DNA from 2 places in the Lactobacillus sp. B4015 genome. Region 1 is predicted to be linked to the other one. Evidence: predicted binding sites of a transcription regulator. Region 1 holds the regulator's gene; the other holds the start of a gene.
The links. Region 1 encodes LexA, which represses DNA repair genes until DNA is damaged. Its sites were predicted from a motif close to CNAACANNTGTTNG; they were not measured.
Positions count from the first base shown of each region.

Region 1 (8,175 bases):
CGCATCATATTCTGCACTAAGGCATCTTTATATGCTTTTTTCACAACACCATAACCATATTTTCCCATGGTAGAAAAAACTCTTTATTGGTAAAGTATGTTGTTTTCTCTGCATCACTTGTTGAATTAGTTTCCATAGTATTTACATGCACTATTTGTGTAATAACAATTCCATTCCTAAAGTTGCTGCCAATGGACCTAGTGCTAGTGCAGTTAGGCTGGTAACTAAAGCTTTATTTAATTTCATAATTGTTCTCCTTTAAAATTAAAAAATAAATAATATTAAAATCAACAATTTTAAAAGAAATCTCTATGGCAATTAGATTTAATAATTGTATTATACATCTTTTTTATTAAATTTAAATTATAATGTTTTTAATAATGGAAATAAAAGGATAATCAAACTAAAAGGACTAACTCCGATTGAATATCGAAAGTTAGTCCTCAGTTTGCAGCTAATAAAGTGTCCTAATTTTAGGTTTAACATAAAAAAGGTCTTTTGTCTGCTTCTTTATTGCTTGAAAAGCTAGTTTCTTCCCAGACTTTTTTTGCCAAAATTTACATTTTGAAGATTTTTTCTGGATTAACAATGTCATTTGGATCAAATAATTTTTTGACCTGGCGCAATAGCTCTGTGTAGTCATGGCCATAAAATTTCTCGTAATAATTTGCTCGTGCATAGCCAATTCCGTGTTCACCAGACATATTACCATCTAATGACTTTGCAGTTTTATAAAGTTCAGAAATGACTCTATCACTTGTTTTAGCATATTCTTCTGGTGTCATTTCATCGGAGCAGAGATAGATATGCAAATTGCCGTCGCCAGCATGACCGAAACTAGGAATTCTGATCTTTAGCTCTTTTTCTAACTCTTCAATTCGGTCCAGCACATCAGGAATATGATTAATTGGTACGCAAACATCAATTTCATCCATTTTTGGCGTTGATTTCTGAATTGCCAACAATAGCTCTTCCCGACACTTCCAAATCTTTTTAGCTTCTTCAGAGTCTGCACTTAAAACAATTGCTTCTTCAGCTTTAAACTTTTTAACAGTTTCTAGTGCTTGATCCAATTCTGCACGCCATTCTCCTTCAGTGAATGAGTCTAGGCCCATAATGATAAAACCATCACCATTCTTGATTGGAAATTCATCATTAGCATATTTTTCCCATAACTTAATTACTTTTCTGCCCATAAATTCAACAGTTGTTGGTACAACTCCTGAAGCTAAGATTGCTGGTACTGATTTTATAGCATCATTTAAAGTTGGGAAAGGAATGATGGCATTGATTGTCTTATGTGGTTTAGGATATAGTCTCAATGTTACTTCCGTTACCACACCAAGCGTTCCTTCTGCTCCAATAATTAAATCTTTTAAAGAGTAGCCGGAAGATGATTTTACCGCTTTAGAACCAAACTTATATAATTTGCCATTCGTTAAAACCACTTTTAACTCACGAATATGCTCTCTGGTTACGCCGTATTTAATTGCCTTTAACCCACCAGCATTAGTTGAAACATTACCACCAATTGTTGCCCAATGCATTGCAGGTGCTGGCATATAAGTAAATGGCTTATCAGCCAAATATTCTTCGATATCCTTTAATCTTATTCCTGCTTGTACAGTCATTGTTAAGCCATCTGGATCATATTCCAAGATTTTATTCATTTTAACCATATCAAGAGATATACCGCCGTCAACAGATAAATTGGCTCCCATCAAGCCAGTTGAATTACCCCGTGGTACCAAAGGAATATGCTTTTCATTCGCATACTTAACTACTTGGATAACTTCTTCATTATTAACCGGTTGAATAACCAGGTCCGGCAGAGCGGTTACTGTTCGAAATTGATCGTGATCCCAGTGCTTTGTAGGTTGATTAATAAAACGTTCTGGATCGGAAATAAATTTACTTAAGTTTGTCCGATCAGTTTGGTCTATTTTATGATACTCCATGATATTTTTCTTCCCATTCCTAAATCATAAACTTAATTAATATCTGACATAAATAATCTACTCTTTTATGTAAACGCTGTCAATACTATATTGAAAACAAAAACACGAGCTCTTTGTGAACTCGTGCATAAAGTTAATTTTGGTTATTTTGAAGAGTATATAAGTTATAATAATAACCCTTTTGGGAAAGCAGTTCCTCGTGGTTACCACGTTCAATAATCTTACCATCATTTAGAACAATAATCTGGTCAGCATCGACGATAGTTGATAAACGGTGAGCAATCGCTAAAGTCGTTCTTCCTTTTCGTAAGCTCTTCAATCCCTGTTGAATCAAGGTTTCTGTCTCGGTATCAACATTTGCAGTAGCTTCATCTAAAACCAAGATTTTAGGATCAGTTACTAAAGTTCGTGCAAAAGAAATCAATTGGCGTTGTCCTTGACTAAATTCGCTGCCATTCTCGCCAACTTTAGCGTGATATTTGCCAGGCAATTTTTCAATAAAACTGTCAGCCTGGACAGTTTTTGCGGCAGCCTTAATTTCGTCATCAGTAATGTTTTGGTTATACAGCCTAACATTAGAATTAATATCACCATAAAACATAAACGGTTCTTGTAAAACTAGACCTAATTTTTGCCGTAATTCTTTTTTCGGATACTTCTTGATATCTACGCCGTCAATTAAAACTTCACCCCGGTAGAATTCATAAAAGCGCATCATAACATTAATGATTGAACTTTTACCGGAACCTGTATGACCTACGATTCCAAGAGTTTCTCCTGGATTAACGGTAAAGGAAATATCGTGTAAAATTTCGTTTTTTCCATCGTAGGAAAAGCTTACGTGCTTAAATTCAATTTTCCCTTGTGTGATTGTTAATCCCGGTTGTTCTTGCTGCTTAGGTTCATAATCAGTATTATCTAAAATTCGAAAAATTCTCTTACCAGCAACTATTCCGTCTTGGAAAAAGGTCATCTGGTCCATCATGTTTGCAATCGGATTAAAAAACTGTGAGATATATTGTGAAAAAGCGTACACAACACCTGCAGGCACAAAAGTCTGGCGTAGTGGAAAGCCAAAGTACATTAAAGTTAAAGCAAGTGCCAGAGAATAAAGCAAACTAATTAACGGCGAAAGTAAAAGCGAATTAAGATTGATCATGTTAAAACGGGTTTTCATTAGTGCCGTGTTTTCACTTTCAAAATGGCCAGTCATTCGTTTTTCTTGCTTGAATTGCTGAATCAGAGAAACACCTTCAATTGATTCATTTAAATTAGTGTTTATCCGGCTTAACCGCTCACGGTAACTACGATAGAGTTTGGAACTTCTTTTAGAATATTGCCAAATAATAAGTAATAAAAATGGCAAGAAAGCCAATACGATTAGTCCAGCTAAAAAATTAGTTGTAAACATTGCTACTAGCGCTGAAATAATCGAAAAGAAAGAGATAACGACACTAGATAGGACCGTTAAAAAATTGCTCAAAGTCATCGTATCGTTTGTTACTCTTGACACAATTGAGCCTGCTGGCGTTTGGTCAAAATAACGCATTCCCAACTGATGGAGTTTTTGGTACAAAGCCGACCGTAGGTCTTCCAACGACTTTTCGGATCCAAGAGCAAAAAAGTACTCGTAGGTAAATTGTAGAATACCCTTAATCACTGAGCCAAAAGCATATAAAAAACCGGCAAACAAAATCACTTGCATCGTAACGTTGGCTTTGACTAAATAATTATCCAAGAAATACTGCAAACCGTAAGGTAACAGCATATTGATGACGCTGACAAGAAATGCACCCACACCAGCAATAATCATTTCATTTTTAAAGTGCATCACAAAACGAAGTAGTCGCTTGAAGATGCCAATTTGTTCCTTGACAGGTATTTCTTTTGACCAAACTGATTCATAATTATTCTGTTCTTCCAAGCTATTCACCTACCTTTTCTTCTAATTCTTGCCGTTGCCACATATCAGCATACCAGCCATTTTCTGCTAATAATTGATCATGTGTGCCTCGTTCAACAATTCGTCCGTCTTTTAATACCAAAATCAAATCTGCTCCCATTACGGAAGTTAATCGGTGAGTGGCAATTAAAGTTGTTTTCCCTTTTCTCTCCTGCCGAAGTGATTTCAAAATAGCCATTTCTGTTCTGGCATCGACCGCTGATAGCGCATCGTCCAAAACCAAAATTTTACTTTGCTTTAAAAGCGCCCTAGCAATAGACATTCTTTGTTTTTGACCACCAGATAAGGAAACGCCATTTTCGCCAATTAGCGTATTATATCCGCCAGGCATTTGTAGAATATCATTGTGCAAATCACTCTTTTTCGCAGCAGAAATGACCGCACTTTCATCGGAATTTGCATCAGAAAAAGCAATATTTTTTTGAATACTAGTAGAAAAGAGGTAATTGTTTTGCGGCACGTATGAAATTTGTCTTAATAGAACATTCAGAGGAATTTCCCGAATATCATGACCGTTTAAAGTGATTTTGCCATCATATTGATCAAATTCGCGTAGCAAAAGTTGAATGATGGTCGTTTTACCAGCACCAACTTTACCGACCAAGCCAAGAGTCTGACCTGTTTTCAAAGTAAAATCAATATTGTGCAAAACCGGAATTTGTGGTTCATCTGGATAAGCAAAGGATTTTACTTCATATTTTAAGTCGCCATCAATATCTTGGGCATGAATGCTTTGATCAGCATTTTGATCAGTAATTGCAGGCTTTTCATCCAGTAACTTTTCAACACGGTCGTAACTGGCACTACCACGTTCTAGAATATTAAATAAATAGCCAATTGCAAACATTGGCCAAACCATGTTCCCAATATAGGCAATGAAAGAAACTAATTGGCCAATTGTAAGAGCCCGGTTACTAACCAATAACCCACCATAGATAATTGTAATTGTGTAAGTTAAACCGATTAGTAAAGTACCTAGTGGATCAAACAACGAATCCCACTTAAAAACACGTTTATTGATTTTGATCGTATTATCAATCATATCATTGAATGCTTGCGTATCTTCTTTACCCTGACCAAAAGTTTTTAGGACCTTAATTCCTGAAACAGATTCTTGTGTTTTATTATTGAGGCGAGAAAAAGCAGCCTGTGATTCGTCAAAGGCATTATATAACTGATCCCCCAATTTCCAGGCTCCCCAAGCTAAAAATGGTAAGGGAATTAAAGCAACTATTGTCAACCGCCAGTCAACAAAGATAATCATTGCGATCATAGTTGAAACACTCATTAATAAAGAATCGACCAAAGTCAAAATACCTTCACCAGCAACTTCTTGAATAGCTGAAACATCATTGGTAGCGTGCGCCATTAAATCACCTGTTCGGTGGCGTTGATAAAAAGTGCGATCCATTTCCATAAAATGCCAAAATAATTTCGAGTGCAACTGCAGTTCTAGTTCTGCCGCTCCACCCAATATTTGCCTGCGCCACAAGTAGCGAAAGCCATATAATAGTAGTGCCGCGAAAATGATTGTCAAAATTAATAAACCATATTCTTGCCAAGAAATATGTCCTTTATCGAGCTGATCAGCCATTAGTCCTAATATTCGCGGTGGAACCAAATTAATTACAGACGTTAAAGCCAAGAAGGTCACACCAATTAGGTACCGTTTTTTCTCCTTTTTAAAAAACCATCCAAGCTTAAAAAATATACCCATTTTTCACCTTTCTTTCCAAATAAAAAGGCGGAGAAATAATCCTCCGTCTTTATTTTCAATTCAGTAAGATTGACTATTTTTGATGCTTCATCATGTTCATCACCTGGTTAACCTTCTTAGCGGAAGGCTTTTGCCCCATTTGTGACATCATGGCAACGATCATATCCTCACTGATTGGTGGATTATCTTTAAAGTATTTCTTCATGTATGCTCTTGCACCATAAAAACCGCCAACAAGGCCAATTAATAATGCAATAATAATTAAAACAATTACTAATCCTAATTTCATAGAAAATCACCTCAATTTGTCCAATAGATATATCTTACCGAAAATTTAAGCAAATTTAAAGACGTAAATTAGTCTTTTCGCAAACCTTTCTTGCGCTGAGCTTTCTTCGCTTTTTCGGAAGTAATTTCCTTGCCATTTTTATCAATTATGACCAAGTTTTCAACGTCTTGCTTAAAACCGGCGCGAAAGTTTTTGATAAATTCTTGATGAAGTTTTTTACGTTCCTTTTCTTCTTCATCAGATAATCCCTCTTTTTCTTTCTTATGATATAGTTCGTTTATTCGATTAATCATCTTTTTTTCATTGTCTTCCGTCATTTTTTGCACCTCTTTCGCACTTCTCAATAAAAAAAGTCTACCCTATTTCTACTAATAAAAAAAGTTTAAATTTTTAGAACGCTTGTTTGTATTATGTCTTAATTTCTGTTAGAATATGCTTATCAGGAAATAGACTATCATGGGAGCCAAGAATGACTAACAAACAAAGTTCAAAACAATTACAAATTTTACGTTATATCTATGACACAGTTGAAAAGCGCGGATTTCCACCAACCGTGCGAGAAATCTGCCAAGGAGTTCAACTTTCTTCGACTTCGACTGTTCACGGTCATTTGTCACGGTTGGAACGCAAAGGCCTTATTCTTAAGGATGCCACCAAGCCACGAGCATTGGAAATAACAGAAAAAGGTAAGAAAGCTATTGGCGTTAAGCCAACTGAAATTCCTGTTGTCGGTGTTGTTACTGCCGGTCAGCCAATTTTAGCAGTTGAAGATATCGAAGATTACTTTCCTCTTCCACCAGATTTAGAAAATGATGCTGGTGACTTGTTCATGCTACATGTTCATGGAGAAAGTATGATTAATGCTGGTATTTTAAACGGGGACAATGTTATTGTTCGTAAACAAAGCTCAGCAACAAACGGTGAAATTGTTGTTGCCATGACAGATGAAAACGAAGCAACTGTTAAACGTTTTTATAAGGAAAAAGATCATTATCGCCTTCAACCTGAAAATGATAACATGGCACCGATTATTCTTAATAGTGTTCATATCTTAGGTAAAGTTGTTGGTCTTTACCGCAATAATATTAATTAGCTTAAAAAGTTTTTAGTCTGTTAGATTGTTTAATTAATAACTGTTCATTTACTTAATGAGCAGTTTTTTTAGTGCTTTTTTCAATGCCACTAAAGCTTTTTTTCTGTGACGCAGTTCTCTGATTGCAGCATCATTTTCCGCTATTTTTTCTTCGATTAGCCGAAGATTTTGCTCATGCTGCTTTTTTGTGCCACATGACTGGTCATGCAATTCTTTGATTGCGCAAATTTCTTTTAGTGAAAAGCCCAATTCTTGTAAGTTTTTTATTTCCAGAAATGATTCTACTTCATTATCAGTAAACCAATAATTTTTTCCCTTTCGTATTGGCGTTAATAAGCTTAATTCAAGATAAAACCTGACTGTATCCTTAGTAGTATTCATTTTAGTGATAAATTCTTTTAAATACATGTATATCCTCCTTGACGTTGGGTAAACCCCCTATAGTTAAATAGCGTTAGGAGGAAAGAAAATTGAAAATTTCAACTAATTTATTGACTATTATTTACGGAACAATAATGATAATTGCGGCCGTAGCTAGCATCCCCAAAATTCCTGTTTGGTTAATTGGCTTAAACGTTATCTCAAGCGTTTTATTAATATTGAGCTGCTTAACTGGTTACCATAAATATGCACCAATTTGTTTATTTGCACTTTTACTCATTGCGTTAATTAATGGCTATTGCCTAAACGGAAGAATCAATTGGCTTCACTGGTTTATCAGACTGACCATAACCATTGCTTTAAGTTGGTTAAACTGGTGTTTTTAAAAAAATGGCATTATTTAGTTTACAAAAGAGATCTTCTGTTTGCTATTTAATTCCGCTTCAATATATTTGTTACCATTTTTAACGTTAAGTCAAGTATAATCGCTTTCATAAAAAGAATCTGATGACTTTCCACATCAGCTATGCTTTTTAACTTCACAAAGTTTTCGGCATTTTTTAGTATTAAATTCCGATATTATAGCATTTTTATTTTACTTTGTGAATTATTCAGATGTTTCACTTTGGTTTCACAGTATAACTTTTCACAAAGTCAAAACTACAGTTGATCGAGTATGCTTGTTGCTAGTTCCAGTCCTTTACCATGCGCATCTATACCCCAGCCACGTTCTTGATGATTCTCAATATCATTAAGTGAATCGGCAGTAAACAG
Region 1 covers NZ_JAFNOY010000005.1:91,592-99,766, forward strand. Annotated here, with positions in the region: gene J3U71_RS06250 (hypothetical protein) at 1-68, opposite strand, end outside; gene J3U71_RS06255 (FAD-binding oxidoreductase) at 558-1,958, opposite strand; gene J3U71_RS06260 (ABC transporter ATP-binding protein) at 2,092-3,891, opposite strand; gene J3U71_RS06265 (ABC transporter ATP-binding protein) at 3,884-5,638, opposite strand; gene J3U71_RS06270 (YneF family protein) at 5,712-5,927, opposite strand; gene J3U71_RS06275 (DUF896 domain-containing protein) at 5,996-6,244, opposite strand; gene lexA (transcriptional repressor LexA) at 6,397-7,020, shown strand; gene J3U71_RS06285 (MerR family transcriptional regulator) at 7,069-7,428, opposite strand; gene J3U71_RS06290 (hypothetical protein) at 7,491-7,787, shown strand; gene J3U71_RS06295 (nucleoside phosphorylase) at 8,062-8,175, opposite strand, start outside.

Region 2 (8,175 bases), on a different contig from region 1:
ATATTGGTTTTTACTGGTTGGATAATCTTTTTCAGCTGCAAGAGGAACTGGAAACGATGTCGAATCGACCTGCTCGTTTACTTGCGCGCTTGCCCCAGTCACAGTATCGTTTTCCTTTGGTTTAGCAGCATTTTCACCGGCAATCTTGCCAAAAATCAAGCAATCGGCAATATCTCCGCCGCCGTTATATTGGTTAGCGCCAATATGACCTAGCTCACCCGCAGCGTACAAATGTGGTAATACCTGCTGGTCTGTATCAAGTACTTCCGCCTTTTCATTTCGTCTTGGTCCACCTTGAGTATTAAGCATCGTGTGCTGCTGTTTCAAAGAATAAAATGGGCCAGACAAGGAAAGTTTAGCCATCGTTTCTGGCTTTCTACCACATTGATAATCAACACCTTGGTCAACAAAGAAATTATATGTTTTAAGTGTGTTTTGTAAGGTTTCTTCTTTAACGCCAATTTCGTTTGCTAAATCAGCAATTGTGTCAGACTTAACTACTTTATTTAAAACTTCGCGCTGGAAATTATCTAAATCTTCAGCCAAAAATTCGTCATATTTCTTTTGATCAAAAATTAAATGCGGATGAATTTGAGCAAGGGGAATCCGCCATAAACCATGGTTATAGCGATGACCATGACGGGTTGGATCATCTTCAGGAATATAGCGGGTACCGTCATCACCAACCGTAATTAGTGAACCCTCAAACAAAGCTTTCCAGCCCATGATATTATGAGCACGTTCGCCTTTTGGCGCTGCAATATTAACGGCACCGCCTGGTTCATAATTATTCATGTGCCACAAATCAGCACCAACTTCTATAGCCATTTTGATTCCGTCGCCCTTGTTATATAGAGTGCCGTATGGCAAAAGTTTCGTTTCTCCCAAATAATCTTGAATCATCTGGTCATTGTTTTCAAAGCCGCCTAATGCCAGAACCACACCATTTTTAGCCTTAACATTGAACAAATGACCATTATTTTCAATTTGAACACCAATAATTGTTTTAGCTTCATTTTGAATTAAGTGTTTGGCTGGCGTTGAATATAAAACTGAAATCTGATCACTGCGGTCTAGTACATTTTGCCGTAGTTTCTTCCACAATGCCGCATCAAAAATTCGGTCATGAATTAAGAGATCATCATTTGTCTCCGCACCTTCAAATTCGGGGTATTCAGCAATCATATATGCCAAAAGCGCTACGTTCTTATTTCCCGGATTTTTGCGAACACTAAAGGCTTTTCCGCCTAAATATTTTTTAAAATAAGCCGGTAAATTCACCATCCCTTTAATAAAGGTATCTAAAACTTTTTCATCCAAATCAAGCGGGGCAGTTAATTGTTGGTAATACTTTTTCAATTGATCATAATCATATCCTGCCTGAACAATTTGACCACAATAACGAGTATTACCACCTTCATGTCCTTCAGGTGCGCTATCGACTAAAAGAACATTGGCCCCGTTATCCGCTGCAAACCGAGCTGCTGTTGCCCCAGCACCACCAAAACCAACTACAACTACATCATAAACTGCATTCCATGAATCATTATCTTGCAAAAACATTTTTCTATCCTCTTTTTGCATAATTAGCTAGCGGCATTAATACTATTTTTATTAATAATCATTTGGTGTCGGTATTTCAGGACAGTTTTCCCTGTCCACCTTTTAAATGCTTTGTAAAAAGTAGTCACATTGTTAAAACCGACTAAAAAACTGACTTCAGCTGTATTTAGTGTCGCATCCTGTAACAAATTAAGTGCCAAAATTTTTTGGACTTCATTAACTTGCTCTTTATAACTTGTTCCCTCATTTTTTAACCATCGCTGAACAGTTCGCGGTGATATTCCTAGCGCATTAGCAACATCTTTTAATTGAAAATTCCCGCCAGCAATTAGTTTAAACAAGGTATTCTGCACTATTGCCTTGAATGGTGGATCAACCTTTAAGTCACTGATATATTTTTTTAATCCTGGTTCCATAAAATTCCACATAATATCATTTTGGGTTAAAAATGGTTTTAACAGATCGCTTTTACTAAAAACCAAGTAATTATCATGGCAGCTTTGGGCACTAAGTCCTAAGTATTCAGTTATTTTCTTACCATAATTAAATTTACTGCCAATTGATAATGGCTTAATTAGCTTACCGGTCCCAGTCCTAAGCAAACTAATCAATGAGATTTGATCCACCAATAGACTAAACCTAGAATTTTTCCGCGAATCATCTAAATAGCTTATATGAACTCTTAGCTTTTCCCCCTCTTTGAAAGTACCAATCTCAATTGGCCCAATTAATTGCTCGTATGATGAAAGCCGTTCGATTGCCTGCAACCCGTTTTTACTAGATAGCGCGGCAAAATAAGGAGGAACAAATTGGTAAATATTGCTTACATCACTACAAGCTAACAGCTGCTCATCAGTTGCTTTTTGATCTAATATGGCAAATGAATGTGAACTTTTTAGCCACTTTGAATTAAAATAACGCGTCATATTTCCAGAATCTAGCAAAGCTGAAATAGAATCAAACGGATATCCTAGTTCTTGCAAAAAGCCTTTTAGATCTTTAGCGACTGCTTGATCCATCATTGTCCTCCTATCTAATTCGTATTGTATACCCTTTCATTTTTTAAAAATATGCTTTTTGGTGCAATTTTATGCTTAAACGCGCCAACAATTATGCTTTTAGTTTTATTTTAGAACAAACAAAAAAGGTTGAACTATAAAAGTTCAACCTTTTATTTATTTTGCAACTGCAACTACTCGTTTTTCTCGAATAACTGTAATTTTAATATTACCAGGATAATCAAGCTCTTTTTCAACTTGATTTCGGATATCACGTGCCAATACCGTGATGCGATCATCAGAAATTTTTTCTGGTTCAACCATTACCCGAACTTCACGTCCAGCCTGAATGGCATATGCCTGCTTAACCCCATCATATCTATTAGCAATCTTTTCCAGTTCAGTCAATCTTCTAATATAATTTTCTAAACTTTCACTCCTAGCACCTGGACGAGCCGATGAAATCGTATCTGCTGCAACAACTAATTCAGCAATAAACGATAACTTCGGCACATCCCCGTGATGCGCTGCAATTGCGTTAACAACAACATCTGGTTCATGATACTTTCTTGTCAATTCTACACCAATTTCAACGTGTGACCCTTCAATATCATGATCGATGGCTTTTCCAATATCGTGTAATAATCCCGCGCGAACCGCTAATTTCTCATTTAAACCTAGTTCAGCCGCCATTGTACCGGCTAGTTTTGCAACTTCAATCGAATGGCCAAGAACATTTTGACCGTAAGAAGTCCGATATTTTAGCCGACCAAGTATTTTAACAAGCTCAGGATTCATTTTATGAATTCCTAATTCCATTAAAGCGCTCTCTCCAGCTTCATAAATATCATCATTAACTTCTTTACGTGCCTTATCAACCATCTCTTCAATTCGAGCTGGGTGAATCCGGCCATCCTTGATCAAACGTTCCATTGCTCGTTTGGCAATTTCTCGTCTGATTGCATCAAAACCGCTTAGAGTAACAACTTTCGGTGTATCATCAATTATTAAATCGATTCCAGTAAGTGCCTCAAAGGAGCGAATATTACGGCCCTCACGACCAATAATTCGTCCTTTCATTTCTTCATTTGGCAAATCTACAACCGATACCGTTGTTTCTGCCACAGTATCGGCAGAACTGCTTTGAATTGCGTCAATAATAACTTTGTGTGCATAATGATCAGCTTTAGCTTGAACTTCTTCATTACTATTTCTAATCATTTCTGCTCGTTCTTTGACTAACTCATCTGATAATTGACTCAGCACCAGTTTCTTACCCTGCTCCTTATCTAAATGAGCAATTTCATAGAGCTTTTGCTGGCTCTTTTCAACTAGTTCATCAGCTTCCTGAACTTTTTGATCTAGATCAGTTTGCTCTTTAGCTAGCTGCTTTTCCTTTTCCTTGAGTTCATCCTCCCTTTCTACCATCAAAGAATTCTTGTGATTAAGAGTATCTTCTCTTTGCTGTAAACGGTTATTATCACGTGCAATCGCATCGCGCTTGACGTTTAACTCATCCTCAACTTTTTGTCGATATTCTTGAATCTTTTCTTGAGCTTCAAGAATTTTTTCTTTTTTCGTGTTTTGTGCACTTTGCTTTAAAGCATCTGCTGCTTGCTTTTGTGCGTTGACTTCAGCTTTTGCAGCATCTACTTGTGCTTTTGCCTCGGTTAATATATGGTCGGCATCGTTTTGAGCATTTTGCGCTCTTTTTTCCCAGCCATTCTTGCGAATAGCATATCCAATACCTGTTCCCAATAAAATTGAAATAATAGCAACTGCGACGGGAATCAAAATTGTATTTGTCATGATTACTATCGCCTTTTTTATTTTTTTAAGATTATTCACACAGTATTAATAATAATGAACCGTGGTGGTGATGTCAATTAAGTAGAAAAAAACCTTGACCTATTTTACAGGTCAAGGTTAATCTCTTCGACTTTAGTTACTTTTGCTATCTGCTTCTCTTTTATCAGAAGCTTCCTTTTCTTTACTCTCAGTCTCTTTTGTTTTCTTAGCTTTGATTTTTTCAGGATCTTCGCGTTCAGCAACAGATTCTTCATCAATGCCATATGCCTGACGTACCTTTTGTTGGACTTCATCATAAATATCTGGGTGGTCTTCAAGGTATTTCTTGGCGTTTTCACGTCCTTGACCAATTCGCTCTTCATTATACGAGTACCACGAACCGGCCTTGGCAATAATATCTTTATCAGCTGCCATATCGAGAAGTTCACCACTTTGTGAGATCCCTTTACCATACATCATATCAACTTCAGCAACCTTAAATGGCGGCGCAACCTTATTCTTGACAACTTTAATCTTGACACGATTACCGGTTATCTCTCCACCAGTCTGCTTAATCTTTTCAGCTCGTCTGATTTCTAGCCGAATTGTCGAATAAAACTTCAGTGCACGTCCACCAGGTGTGGTTTCTGGATTACCAAACATAATCCCAACTTTTTCACGAATCTGGTTAATAAAAATAGCAATTGTTTTGGTTTTATTAATATTACCAGAAAGCTTACGCAAAGCCTGACTCATTAACCGTGCTTGAAGTCCGACGTGGCTGTCGCCCATTTCACCATCAATTTCAGCTTGGGGCACTAAAGCAGCAACTGAGTCAACTATCAAAATGTCAATCGCGCCACTAGTAATCAGCGTGTCAGCAATCTGCAAGCCTTCCTCACCTGTATTTGGTTGTGACAAAATAAGTGAGTCAACGTCAACACCAAGTGCTTCTGCATAGGCAGGATCCATTGCGTTTTCTGCGTCAATATAGGCAGCTGTTCCCCCGCGCTTTTGCACTTCTGCTACAGCATGCAAAGCTACGGTAGTTTTACCTGAAGATTCAGGCCCATAAATTTCAACAATTCTTCCACGCGGATAGCCGCCAACTCCAAGAGCTGCATCAAGTGCAAGCGAACCAGATGGAATGGTCGAAATTTTAGTATTTGCCTTATCGCCCATGCGCATAACAGCACCTTTACCAAAATTTTTCTCAATTTTCTTCAGTGCATTTTCTAATGCAGCCTGTTTCTCATCTTTGGCCAAGTATTTTTCCTCCTCTAGTATAATCCTCAATTTAATACGTACTAATTATACTTTGATTTAGTATATATTTGCAAGAAATAAGCGAACAAACGTTTAAATTTGTTTCTTCACTACTAAATACGCGAAAAAGCCGATTTATTTTTTTAATCCTTTTGGTTGTAACCATTTTTGTAAGAAATTTAAAATGACATCTGCCAATATTGCCATTAGTGCGGTTGGCAACGCACCAGCTAAAATAATTGCACTACCATTAGTAGCATTGGTACCACGAATTATGATATCACCTAAACCCCCTGCACCAACAAAGGAGCCAATCGAAGTAATTCCGATGGCAATAACTAACGCATTTTTTAGACCAGCAATAATAACTGACATTGACAAAGGCAATCTAACCATGCGCAATACCTGCCATTTAGTCATACCCATGCCCTTACCAGAATCAATTACATTTTTGTCAACGCTGCGCATCCCAGTGTATGTATTTTTAATAATCGGCAACAAAGAATATAGCGTAACCGTAAAAATGACCGTCATTACGCCTAATCCCAAGCCAATCATCACAATTGACAGTAATGCCAGCGAAGGAATAGTTTGAATAAAGTTAGCAATTTCAACGACAAAATCACCTAAATGAGCATTACGTGAAATAAAAATACCTAACGGAATTCCAATAATGGCCGCAAATAACACGCCATAAATCGAAATTAGGAAAGTTCGATTAAACTGTTCAAGCACATAAAAACCATTATGTTGATAATAATAAATAAATTGCTGCCATAAAGATAATCTAGCCATTATTTCTCCTTTCTAAAGTAATCATGCTTTACTAAGAATTGGTGAGCCACCGTGGACGGTTCAAGCAGCTTATCATCAACGTCATAATTCATTTTACGAATATCATGAACACTAATGTTACCTACTAACCGCTCTAAAAGTGGTTTTAATTCCGGGTGCTCGCGCAAAACATAGTTATTAATCAACATGCCGCAATTATACGGTGGAAAGAAGTGTTTATCATCTTTTAACAAGTGCAGCTTATAACTATCGATTCGGCCATCGGTTGAATAACCTAAAATAACGTCCATTTTACCGTTTTTTAAAGCTGAATAAACTAACCCGATGTTCATCGGATGGGCTTTGGCAAAAGTAATACCATAAGCTGTCTGAAAAGCAGGATAGCCGACTCCTGGAGCATTAACCCATTCAGATGCAACCCCGAAGGAAAACTTATTTTGCACCTTTTTTAGATCTGAAATATTGTACAGGTGGTATTTCTTCTGATCTTTTGCCCTAACCATGAATGCATAATTATTGGCAAAGCCATAAGTATGAAGATACGTTTGGTCCCACCGTTTCTTTACTTCGCGTCGAACCGTATTATTAGCCTTTTTTGAATCTTTGATTGCCGGCAATAACAAATTGGCAGTCAGTTCACCACCATCATAGGCAGCTGCCTGAATATCGGCATCATGGCGGTAAAGCGCTTGGTGCTGCATAGGTGCCGAACCTAAATTATTTACGATCGAAGTTTTATATGGCGTTTCGTGTTCAATAAGTTGCGCCACAATATTAGCAACAATTTGCGATTCAGTCGTTGTTAACGCAGTTATTCTAATATTTTCGTTACTTCCTTGACTGTCAGATAATCCTGGTAAACCGCAACCACTGGTAGCCAGCATAACCAAAAAAGCAGTAATCAATAATGTTAATTTTTTAAAGCAATTTTTCATTATGTTAGCCTCCCTATATGCCTTTTGGCGTGATCTTTTTTTCCAATTTACCTAGTAAATAATCTGTTAACAGAGCTAGGATAATTACCGGAATAGTACCACCAAAAATTAGGTCGGGCTGATACAAGCTAAGGCCATTGAAGATAAAATCACCTAGGCCTCCTGCACCAATGTATGAAGCCAAGGTTGCCCAAGCAATCACATAAATGGCTGATAAACGGATTCCAGCCATAATCACTGGCATTGCCAATGGAATATCTACTTTTAAAATCAATTGCATTTCTGTCATGCCAAGCCCACGAGCTGAATCGACCGTATCCGCATTGACATCCATCAGGCCCACATAAGTATTACGTAAAATTGGCATTAAACTATAAAGAAATAAAGCCACAATTGCAGGCACTCGGCCCACGCCAAAGAAGGGAATCATCATTGCCAATAATGCTAGTGCCGGAATTGTTTGCAACATGCTGGCAAGCGCAATTACAACTTTTGCTGTTCGCGGAAATTTCATTAAAATGACGCTTAAAGGAACTGCGACAATTATTCCCAGTGCAAGCGAAATTGCAGAAATATAAATTTGCTGCCAGGTTTTAACTAACAATTCGGAACCGTGCTGAGCCATAAAAGCTGACATTTTAATTCGCCTTCTTTTCAGTCTGCGTCTTTAACGTACTCTTGTCGCCCCAAATTTTTTCATAAACAACGTTTACCAAACTAGAGCGAGTAACGATTCCAACTAGTTTATTAGCAGAATCAACCACTGGAATATATTGCCCATTGCGACTTAAAATGCGGCTAAAGTTATCCCGCAAATATTCATCCGATTC
Region 2 covers NZ_JAFNOY010000004.1:111,879-120,053, reverse strand. Annotated here, with positions in the region: gene J3U71_RS05270 (FAD-dependent oxidoreductase) at 1-1,563, opposite strand, end outside; gene J3U71_RS05265 (helix-turn-helix transcriptional regulator) at 1,587-2,582, opposite strand; gene rny (ribonuclease Y) at 2,739-4,370, opposite strand; gene recA (recombinase RecA) at 4,503-5,615, opposite strand; gene J3U71_RS05250 (ABC transporter permease) at 5,751-6,410, opposite strand; gene J3U71_RS05245 (osmoprotectant ABC transporter substrate-binding protein) at 6,410-7,345, opposite strand; gene J3U71_RS05240 (ABC transporter permease) at 7,359-7,982, opposite strand; gene J3U71_RS05235 (ABC transporter ATP-binding protein) at 7,984-8,175, opposite strand, start outside.
Region 2: a site for LexA is predicted at 5,698-5,711, ahead of recA (recombinase RecA). Genes of this name have one in related genera too.